DNA from 3 places in the Streptomyces sp. NPDC048637 genome. Region 1 is predicted to be linked to each of the others. Evidence: riboswitches for the same ligand, from Rfam matches in the RefSeq annotation. Region 1 holds a riboswitch; each other region holds the start of a gene.
The links. A riboswitch is a leader RNA that binds a small molecule or an ion and turns the genes downstream of it on or off. The one in region 1 is predicted to bind glycine.

Region 1 (3,270 bases):
GAAGTCCTGAGTGCCTGTCAGACGTGGGCTGCGGGGGCGGGGGAGTCGCAAGCACACCGAAAGCGAGCGCCGTTCCCCTCCCCGGGAACGGCGCTCGCGATGGGTGCCGGTTTATGGGCCCGGTGGCCGTATCAGTCCTGCTGCGCGTTGTGCAGTTCGGAACGGAAGGCCGCTTCACGGGCGGCGTGGCCCGGGCGACGGCGGAGCCCCGCCCACGCGATGCCGAGGATGACGAACCACACCGGGGTCACCAGCAAGGCCCGCAGCGTGTCGGGTTCCTGGGTCAGCGCCCAGAGGAGGAACACGAAGAACACGAGCACGACGTAGCACATGACGATGCCGCCGGGCATCTTGAACTGCGACGCCTCGTGCAGGTGCGGACGACGCTTGCGATACACGAGGTAGCTGATCAGGATGATCGACCAGACGAAGATGAAGAGCACGGCGGACACGGTGGTCACCAGGGTGAAGGCCTCGATGATCGAGTCGTCCATGGCGACCATGACCACACCGGCGAGCAGAAACACCCCGGAGAGGAGCAGGGCGTTGGCCGGTACCTTCCTGGAGGTGAGTCTGCCGAAGCGCGCCGGGGCGTCGCCTTCCCGGGCCAACCCGTACACCATCCGTGAGGTGGAGTAGATGCCCGAGTTCGCAGACGAGGCGGCCGAGGTCAGCACCACGAAGTTGATCGCCGAGGCGGCGATCCCCAGACCGGCAAGAGTGAACATCACGACGAACGGACTGCGGTCCGCACTGATCTCGCGCCAGGGCGTGACCGAAATGATCACGATCAGCGCGACGACATAGAAGAGCATCACGCGCACCGGGATCGAGTTGATCGCCTTGGGCAGGTTCCGCTCCGGGTTCTCCGCCTCGGCCGCGGTGGTGCCGACCAGTTCGATGCCGACGAAGGCGAAGGTCGCGATCTGGAATCCCGCGACGCACCCCATGGGGCCGGTGGGGAAGAACCCTCCGTCGTTCCAGAGGTTGGAGAAGCTTGCCGCCGCGCCCCCGGGCGCCTGGAAGTGACCGAACACCATGACCAGCCCGACGACGATCAGCGCCACGATCGCGACGATCTTGATCAGCGCGAACCAGAACTCGGTCTCGCCGAACGCCTTCACGGTGGGCAGATTCAAGGCGATCAAGAGGACGACGGCGGCCAGCGCCGGTATCCACAGCGGTAGGTCGTGCCACCAGTAGGTCACATACCCGGAGATCGCGATGACGTCGGCGATGCCGGTGACGATCCAGCAGAACCAGTAAGTCCAGCCCGTGAAGAAGCCGGCCCACGGCCCCAGCAGGTCGGCTGCGAAGTCGGCGAAGGACTTGTAACGCAGGTTGGAGAGCAGCAGCTCGCCCATCGCCCGCATCACGAAGAAGAGCATCACCCCGATGATCATGTAGACGAAGATCACCGAGGGCCCGGCCAGCGAGATCGTCTTGCCCGAGCCCATGAACAGGCCGGTTCCGATCGCACCGCCGATCGCGATGAGCTGGATGTGCCGGTTGGACAGCTGACGGGAGAGGTGTTGCTCACCTTCGGGCGGGGGAGTGGATCCGGCCGACACGGTGGTCGAGCCGGTGTCACTGCGTTCAGGCATGGGCAAAACCTCGCGGATCTCAAGACCCGTGCGGGCACGGGACAGGGGGCATCTTGGAGCATGACCACGCGCCCACAGGGGGCGAGCGGCAGGGTGGGGCTGCGCGCGGACCTGCGGCAGCCGACAGGAACGGTGTCAGTACGCTGAACGGTCCCACATAGTAGATCGAAGATCAGCCCGGGAGCCGGCACGCAGTGGCGGTCAGGGGAGCGGCGGCGGAACAGCCATCAGGGGCTCCTCGAATGTCGAGCACGGGCAGGAGCCCGTACGGCCGAGTGAGCCTCCCCCTCTGTCATGAGCCTGAGAGCTTCGCCGCGCGCAGCACGCGGCTTGCACCGTGGGCGAGGCGCGTCAGCGCCTGCTTTTCAGAGTTGCCTGCCCGAGCGGTAGGGATGCCTGAGAGTTTCCGGGGAGGTGTTGCTCCTTCGGCGCCTGGGTCTGGCTGATCCAGTGCTCTCCCGCTCCGGGGTGAACGGCAATGTGCGGTGAGGCTAGGGCCACATCTGCGACCGGTCAAGGGACCGACCGAACGCTGGACATTACTTTCGAGTAGTACGGCACTCGCCCGTGGGGGACGGCGTTTGTGCAGCTCAAGGCGCGCATCCTGGGCCGATCCGTTACCGGCACGTACACCGAGCGGACTCTTGACGGCTGTGTTCCGGTGCCCGTACGTTGCCTCCTCCGCGGCGCCCGCCCGATTCTCGGCGTACCCGGCGGTCACCAGGATCGTCAGGGCGCTGGACCGCCTTGACGCCACCACCAACCGGCCCTACGGTCGGGCCCCACAACTCCACATCGCGCTGTTCGAACCGAAGCGGGAGAGCCCTCGCCCACCCTGGCGAGGCGCCGAAGGAGCAACTCTCCCCAGAATCTCTCAGGCCCAACTACCGCTTCGGCTAGGCGACTCTGGAAAGACAGGACGTCATGTCCTGCGCCCACGGTGCAAACCGCCCGACCCGGCGGTGAAGCTCTCAGGTACCGATGACAGAGCGGGGAGGCCACCCATCCACGGTGCCGCGTTCGCGGTGCCCCCACAGGGAGCCTCCCACCATGACCTTCCCCGAGTCCTCCGCGTCGGGTGAGTTCGCCACCCGCCATATCGGCGTCGGCGACGCCGACCGCGCCAAGATGCTGGCCGAAGTCGGCTACCCGACGCTGGCCGCGCTCATCGACGCCGCCGTCCCGAGCGGCATCCGCAGCACGTCCGACCTGAACCTGCCTGCCGCCGCCACCGAGACCGAGGCCCGCGCCGAGCTGCAGGAGCTCGCGAGCAGGAACACCGTGGCCGTCCCGATGAGCGGACTCGGCTACCACGCGACCACCACGCCCGCGGTGATCCGGCGCAATGTGCTGGAAGACCCGTCGTGGTACACCGCCTACACGCCCTACCAGCCGGAGATCAGCCAGGGCCGGCTCGAGGCATTGATCAACTTCCAGACCATGATCGGCGACCTCACCGGACTGCCGACCGCCAACGCGTCGCTGCTCGACGAGGCCACGGCGGTCGCCGAGGCCGTCACGGTCATGCGTCGTGTCGCCGGCAAGAGGCGCCCCCGCGTCCTGGTCGACCGCGACACCCTGCCGCAGACCCTCGACGTCCTGCGCACGCGTGCAGCCGCGGTCGGCATCGAGATCGTCGAGATCGACGTCGCCGAGCCACTGCCGG
Region 2 (3,270 bases), on a different contig from region 1:
GCGCGAGGAGGTCCCCGGACGGAGTCCGGAGAGCTTCCGCGCGGGCGGTGGCGGGTCGGAGGCCCCCCGTCCGGGCGAAGCCGGGAGCGGGGGAGAGCCGGGGGCTCAGCTCTGGATGAAGGCGGCGTACTCGTCGGCCGAGAGCAGTTCGCCCGGCTCGCCGCTGATCTTCACCTTGAACAGCCAACCACCCTCGAACGGGGCGGAGTTCACCAGCGAGGGGTCATTGACGACATCCTCGTTGATCTCGGTGATCTCACCGTCGACGGGCGAGTAGAGATCGCTGACCGACTTGGTCGACTCCAGCTCGCCGCAGGTCTCGCCCGCCGCGACCGTGGAGCCCACCTCAGGGAGCTGTACGTAGACGACGTCGCCGAGCGCGTTGGCCGCGTGCTCGGTGATGCCGACCGTCGAGGCGCCGTCCTCGGCGCCCGACAGCCACTCGTGCTCCTTGCTGTAGCGCAGCTGCTGGGGGTTGCTCATGGCTCGATTCTCCTGTACGCGAGGGTGTGATCGTGAATCGGGGCACCTCCCGGACGACGTCCGGGGGAGTGTCTTGCACAGTGAGACGCGCGGGCGCGCGCCACCGCCGGGTCTGCCGCGGGGGAACCGCTACTTCTGCCGCTTGTAGAACGGCAGCGCGGTGACCTCGTACGGCTCATGGCTTCCACGAATGTCCACGCAGACACCCTCGGTGCCCGGTGTGGCGTAGGCGGCGTCGACATAGGCGATGGCGATCGGCTTGCCGAGCGTGGGGGACGGGGCCCCGGAAGTGACCTCGCCGATGACCGTGCCGTCGGCCGTGACGACCGGGTATCCGGCCCGCGGCACCCGGCGGCCCGAGGCGATCAGGCCCACCAGCTTGCGCGGCGGCTGCGTCTCGGCGCGCTCGGCGGCCGCCGCCAGCGCGGCGCGGCCCACGAAGTCCCCGTCGTTGGAGGTCTTCTCGAACTTCACGACCCGGCCCAGGCCCGCGTCGAACGGCGTGGTCGCGGTGGTCAGCTCATGCCCGTACAGCGGCATGCCCGCCTCCAGGCGCAGGGTGTCGCGGCAGGAGAGACCGCAGGGCACCAGACCGGCGTCCTGGCCGGCCTCGGTCAGCGCCGCCCAGAGGGCGACCGCGTCCGCCGGCCGGACGAACAGCTCGAAGCCGTCCTCACCGGTGTATCCGGTACGGGCGATCAGCGCCTGCACACCGGCGACCGTGCCGGGCAGCCCGGCGTAGTACTTCAGACCGTCCAGATCGGCGTCCGTCAGCTTCTTGAGGATGCCGGGGGACTCCGGGCCCTGCACCGCGAGCAGGGCGTAGGCGTCCCGGTCGTCGCGGATCGCGGTGTCGAAACCGCCCGCCCGCGCGGTCAGCGCGTCCAGCACCACCTGGGCGTTGGAGGCGTTGGCGACGACCATGTACTCCTGGTCGGCCAGGCGGTAGACGATCAGGTCGTCGAGGATGCCGCCCTCGGCCTCGCAGATCATGGTGTAGCGGGCGCGGCCCGTCTTGACGCCGCCGATGTTGCCGACCAGCGCGTAGTCGAGGAGGTCGGCGGCCTGCGGGCCGGTGACGGTGATCTCGCCCATGTGGGAGAGGTCGAAGAGGCCGGCGCGGGTGCGGACGGCGACATGCTCGTCGCGCTCGCTGCTGTAGCGCAGTGGCATGTCCCAGCCGGCGAAGTCGGTCATGGTGGCGCCGAGCGTGCGATGCGTGGCATCCAGTGCGGTGCGGCGGGGGGCATCAGTCATGGTTCTGGGCTCCCAGGCAGGGGTGAACAAGACGTTCTCCCCATCTGTCATCGGAACCTGAGAGGTTCACCGGGATCCCGCGAACGGACCCGGTTTGCACCTTGGGTGGAGCCGCCCTGTCAGCCGGGCAGTGGCTCGCTTTTCAGATCTGCCTCGCCCGCGCGGTATAGGGGCCTGAGAGATTCAAGGGAGGACTTGCTCCTTCGGCGCCCCGCCATGGCGGCCGGGGACTCTCCCGCACGGGTTCAAGCGGCCGGTATGCAGTTGGCGGTGCACAGATGAGCTGTGGTGTGCACGCGGCGGCCACATCATTGCACGGGAATGCCGGATAGAGGAGCCCCGTCCACCGCCCCGCCCATGACGTGGGCAGATCGGACAATCGCCTTGATGGGCATTACCTTTTCTTGACACTCTGCGGGTAAGGGACGGACTCGAACCGGACCAGAACGGGCGGGGAGGGCGATCACGGTGCACAGCGAAGCGGCATTCGGGGCGACTTCAGGGGTCGTGCCCCCGGACGCCGTGCGGACGGCGCCGTCCGCCGCCATGTCCCGGGCCGGCCGTGCGCCGCGGGCCGTCATCCGGCCGGGGCGCCGCACCGAGGTCGTGGACCTGCGGGGCGACGAGCGGCCGGATGACGCCGCCGAGCTGCGGTTTCCGGCCGGCGATCTGGTCGTGGTCTCCGGGCTTCCGGGCAGCGGCAAGAGCACCCTCATGCACCGTCTCGTGCCGTCGCTGGACGGGCACGGCTCCGTGGTGCACCGCATAGATTCCCAGGACGTCCGCGAGCGCTGGGAGCGCGGCAGACTGCGCCGGCTGCCGTACGGCCTCTACCGCCCGCTGGTCCGGGCCGCCCACTATCTGACCCTGGGCCGTGCGCTGCGCTCCGGCGACAGTGTGGTCGTGCACGACTGCGGGACGCTGGCGTGGGTGCGCCGCTGGATCGCGCGGTCGGCGCTGCGCGGCGGCCGCGGGGCACATCTGGTGCTGCTCGATGTGGCGCCCGAGGTGGCGCTTTCCGGCCAGGAGTCACGGGGACGCGGGGTGTCGGGGTACGCCTTCGCACGGCACCGCAGGGCGGTGGGCCGGCTGGTCGGCGCCGCGGAGTCGGCCCGGCTGCCGGAGGGCTTCTGCTCGGCCGTCCTCCTCGACCGGCGGACGGCGAGCACGCTGGAGACGGTCAGCTTCCACTAGGCACAGGCACCCCTGGGGCGCGTCGCCCTGGTCGCCGCACGCGGCCCCCGCACGCCGCACCGCCCCCCTTCTCGTCTAGGGTCTTTGGCCAGATGGCGCGGTTTGGAACGGGTGGGTGCACATGACATTTCCGGAGCAGGGGATACCGCAGCTGGCATGGCCGGCGAACGAGCTCGAAGAGGTGCTGTCCGCTTCGGTCGGGCACCCGGGCGCCGGCGGCCGGATCGTCGAGATCCTCGGCCGCAGCCGGCTGTGGGTACCGCTGCCCAACGGCGGCGGCCCGGAGAGCGCGGGCTTCGGCGCCCGCGGCCTCGATCTGCCCACCGTCGAGCTGGA
Region 3 (3,270 bases), on a different contig from region 1:
AGGCAGACCGTGCGCTGCTCGTCACCGTTGGCGCGGTGGTAGGCGCGGACGGCCAGCAGACCGGCCAGCTCGCCCTGCGATCCGGCGTTCGGCTGGATGGAGACCTTGTCGTAGCCGGTGACCGTGGCCAGCCGCTCCTCCAGCTCCTGGATCAGCGTGAGGTAGCCCTGGGCCTGGTCGGCCGGCGCGAACGGGTGCAGCTGGCCGAACGCGGGCCAGGTGACCGGCTCCATCTCGGTGGTGGCGTTCAGCTTCATCGTGCAGGAGCCGAGCGGGATCATGCCGCGGTCCAGCGCGTAGTCCTTGTCGGCGAGGGTGCGCAGGTAGCGCAGCATCGCGGTCTCGGAGCGGTACTCGTGGAAGACCGGGTGGGCGAGGTAGTCGTCGTGACGCAGCAGCGCCTGCGGCAGCGCTTCGGCGGCGGCCGCGTCCAGCTGCTCGACGTCACCGGGCACCCCGAAGGCGCCCCAGACACCGGCCAGCTGCGCACGCCCGGTGGTCTCGTCACAGGCGATGCCGACCAGGTCCGCGTCGACCTGCCGGAGGTTGACACCGGCCTCCCGGGCGGCGGCGGCGACCTCGGCGGCCCGGCCGGGCACCCGCGCGGTCAGCGTGTCGAAGTACGCACCGTGCAGGACCTCCACCCCGCCGGCCCGCAGGCCCTCGGCGAGGATCGCGGCGTAGCGGTGGGTGCGCCGGGCGATGGTCCGCAGGCCCTCGGGGCCGTGGTAGACCGCGTACATCCCGGCCATGACCGCGAGCAGCACCTGCGCGGTGCAGATGTTGCTGGTGGCCTTCTCCCGGCGGATGTGCTGCTCACGGGTCTGCAGCGCCAGGCGGTAGGCCTTGTTGCCGTCGGCGTCGACGGAGACGCCCACCAGACGGCCGGGGAGGCTGCGGGCGAACTGGTCACGGACGGCCATGAAGCCGGCGTGCGGTCCGCCGAAGCCCATCGGGACGCCGAAGCGCTGGGTGGTGCCGACGGCGATGTCCGCGCCGAGCTCACCGGGCGAGGTCAGCAGCGTCAGGGCGAGCAGATCGGCGGCGACGGTGACGATCGCGCCCAGCTCGTGGGCCTGCTCGATCACGGCGCGGGGGTCACGCACCGCACCGGAGGCTCCCGGGTACTGCAGCAGCACACCGAAGACACCGCGCTCGGCGATCTCGGCCGGAATGCCGTCGGACAGGTCCGCGACCACGACCTCGACGCCCGTGGGCTCCGCACGGGTCTCGATCACGGCGATGGTCTGCGGCAGACAGTCGGCGTCGACCAGGAAGACGCCCTGCTTGACCTTGCCGACCCGGCGGGCAAGAGCCATCGCCTCGGCGGCGGCGGTGCCCTCGTCCAGCAGCGAGGCGCCGGAGGTGGGCAGCCCGGTCAGGTCGGCGACCATCGTCTGGAAGTTCAGCAGCGCCTCCAGGCGGCCCTGCGAGATCTCCGGCTGGTAGGGCGTGTACGCCGTGTACCAGGCCGGGTTCTCCATGACATTGCGCAGGATCACCGGCGGGGTGAACGTGCCGTAGTAGCCGAGTCCGATCATGGACGACAGGACCTGATTGCGGTCCGCCAGGCCCTCCAGCTCCTTGAGCACCTCGGCCTCGGTACGGGCGTGCGGCAGGCCGAGCGCCTCGGCGCTCTTGATCACATCGGGCACGGCAGCGGCGGTGAGCTCGTCCAGCGACCCGAATCCGATGTGCGCGAGCATCTTCGCCTGCGCCGCGTGGTCGGGACCGATGTGCCGGCGCTCGAAGGGGGTGCCGCGTTCCAGCTCGGTCAAGGAGATGCGATTGGTGGTCATCTGCGGGGGCCTCCTGGTCAATACGACCTACGAGGGGCACCACGGCACGGGTGCCCGGACGGCCTCCCCCTCTGTCATCTCAACCTGAGAGCTTCACCGGCCCGCACATGGCGGTCCGGCTTTCACCGTCGGTGAGGAGGGGTCCCGGCGCTGTGCCTTCCGCGGCCCGCCCTGCTTTCCAGAGTGACCTCGTCCATGCGGTACGTGTGCCTGAGAGATTCCGGGGAGGATTTGCTCCTTCGGCGCCCTGGTCGCGAACGACAAGGACTCTCCCGCACGGGGTCTGCGGCCAATCGCCAGCCTACCAGCGCGCCACTCGAAGGATCCTTCGAGTGGCCAGGGCATGAAATGTGCCGTTTGGTAGTTGTCACAGGGCAGTTGCGACCAATTGGAGGGGCCGTGCAAACCGATATCGATCCCCGAAGCCTGATCGGCCGCAAAGCGTTCGACCGTAACGGCGCGAAAATAGGGACCATCGACGAGGTCTACCTCGACGATGCGACGGGGGAACCGGAGTGGGCGGCCGTGCGCACCGGACTCTTCAGCCGGGATGCGTTCGTCCCCCTGGAGCCCAGCAAAATGGTCGGTGAGGGCCTGCACATTCCTTACGACCGCAAGCTGATCAAGGACGCGCCGGACTTCGGCGTGGGCCGCCATCTCTCCCCTGAGCAGGAACTTCAGCTCTATCACCACTACCGACTGGATATTTCTTCCCCGACCTCCGATCCGGTGTCCCCCGCCTCCCGCGACAAGAACTTCGGCAAGATCGCCGGCTCGGACGACTGATCACCCGCCGGCGCCCCGCCCACCAGCGGCAGGGGCTCCCCCGGCCGCAGCGCCGGGTCCTCGACAGCAAAGGTCCGCACCCTCCCCGGTGCGGACCATGGCGTTTCGAAGCGTACGGTCACTCTCCCCACCCCGCTCCCCTGTACCCAGCCGGCGCCGTACTCGTCGTGCACCACGTCCAGCCCCGGGTGCCAGCGCCGCGGCCGCTCCTCCTCGGCCCCGGCCTGCTCCGTGCCCCCGGCGGCCTGCTCCGCCGCCGCTGCCGTCGCGGTCTCCGCCGCCTCCCGCTCCGTCGCCAGCTGGGCGAACAGATCCTCCTGTGTGAAGTCCGCCAGGCCACTCACGCCCACGCCCAGCAGCCGCACCCCGCCGGTGGTGTCCACCATCTCCAGCAGGCGCACAGCCGCCTCCCGTATCACCGCCGGGTCGTCGGTGGGCCCGCGCAGCGTCTCGGAACGGGTCAGCGTCGAGAAGTCGTAGTTGCGCACCTTGATGACCACCGTGCGCCCGGAGCGCCCGGCCGCCCGCAGCCGCTGTACACACCGGTCCGCCAGCCGCAGCACCTCGCTCCGTACCCGAGTCCGGTCGGTCAGATCGACCTCGAAGGTGTCCTCGACCGAGATGGATTTCGCGTCCCGCTCGGCCACCACGGGCCGGTCGTCCTGCCCCAGCGCCATCGCATACA

Region 2: linked by a shared signal. The riboswitch ahead of gcvT (glycine cleavage system aminomethyltransferase GcvT) and the one ahead of cycA (D-serine/D-alanine/glycine transporter) in region 1 are both predicted to bind glycine.
Region 3: linked by a shared signal. The riboswitch ahead of gcvP (aminomethyl-transferring glycine dehydrogenase) and the one ahead of cycA (D-serine/D-alanine/glycine transporter) in region 1 are both predicted to bind glycine.

What each region holds. Positions count from the first base shown of each region.
Region 1 is NZ_JBEZHQ010000019.1:133,631-136,900, forward strand. It holds gene cycA (D-serine/D-alanine/glycine transporter) at 132-1,604, opposite strand; glycine riboswitch at 1,887-1,978, opposite strand; glycine riboswitch at 1,979-2,075, opposite strand; glycine riboswitch at 2,410-2,504, shown strand; gene gcvP (aminomethyl-transferring glycine dehydrogenase) at 2,655-3,270, shown strand, end outside.
Region 2 is NZ_JBEZHQ010000025.1:104,567-107,836, forward strand. It holds gene gcvH (glycine cleavage system protein GcvH) at 106-483, opposite strand; gene gcvT (glycine cleavage system aminomethyltransferase GcvT) at 613-1,740, opposite strand; glycine riboswitch at 1,893-1,988, opposite strand; gene AB0C46_RS27275 (AAA family ATPase) at 2,287-2,934, shown strand; gene AB0C46_RS27280 (enhanced serine sensitivity protein SseB) at 3,056-3,270, shown strand, end outside.
Region 3 is NZ_JBEZHQ010000009.1:224,532-227,801, forward strand. It holds gene gcvP (aminomethyl-transferring glycine dehydrogenase) at 1-1,799, opposite strand, end outside; glycine riboswitch at 1,988-2,084, opposite strand; gene AB0C46_RS15240 (PRC-barrel domain-containing protein) at 2,199-2,585, shown strand; gene AB0C46_RS15245 (DNA polymerase IV) at 2,492-3,270, opposite strand, start outside.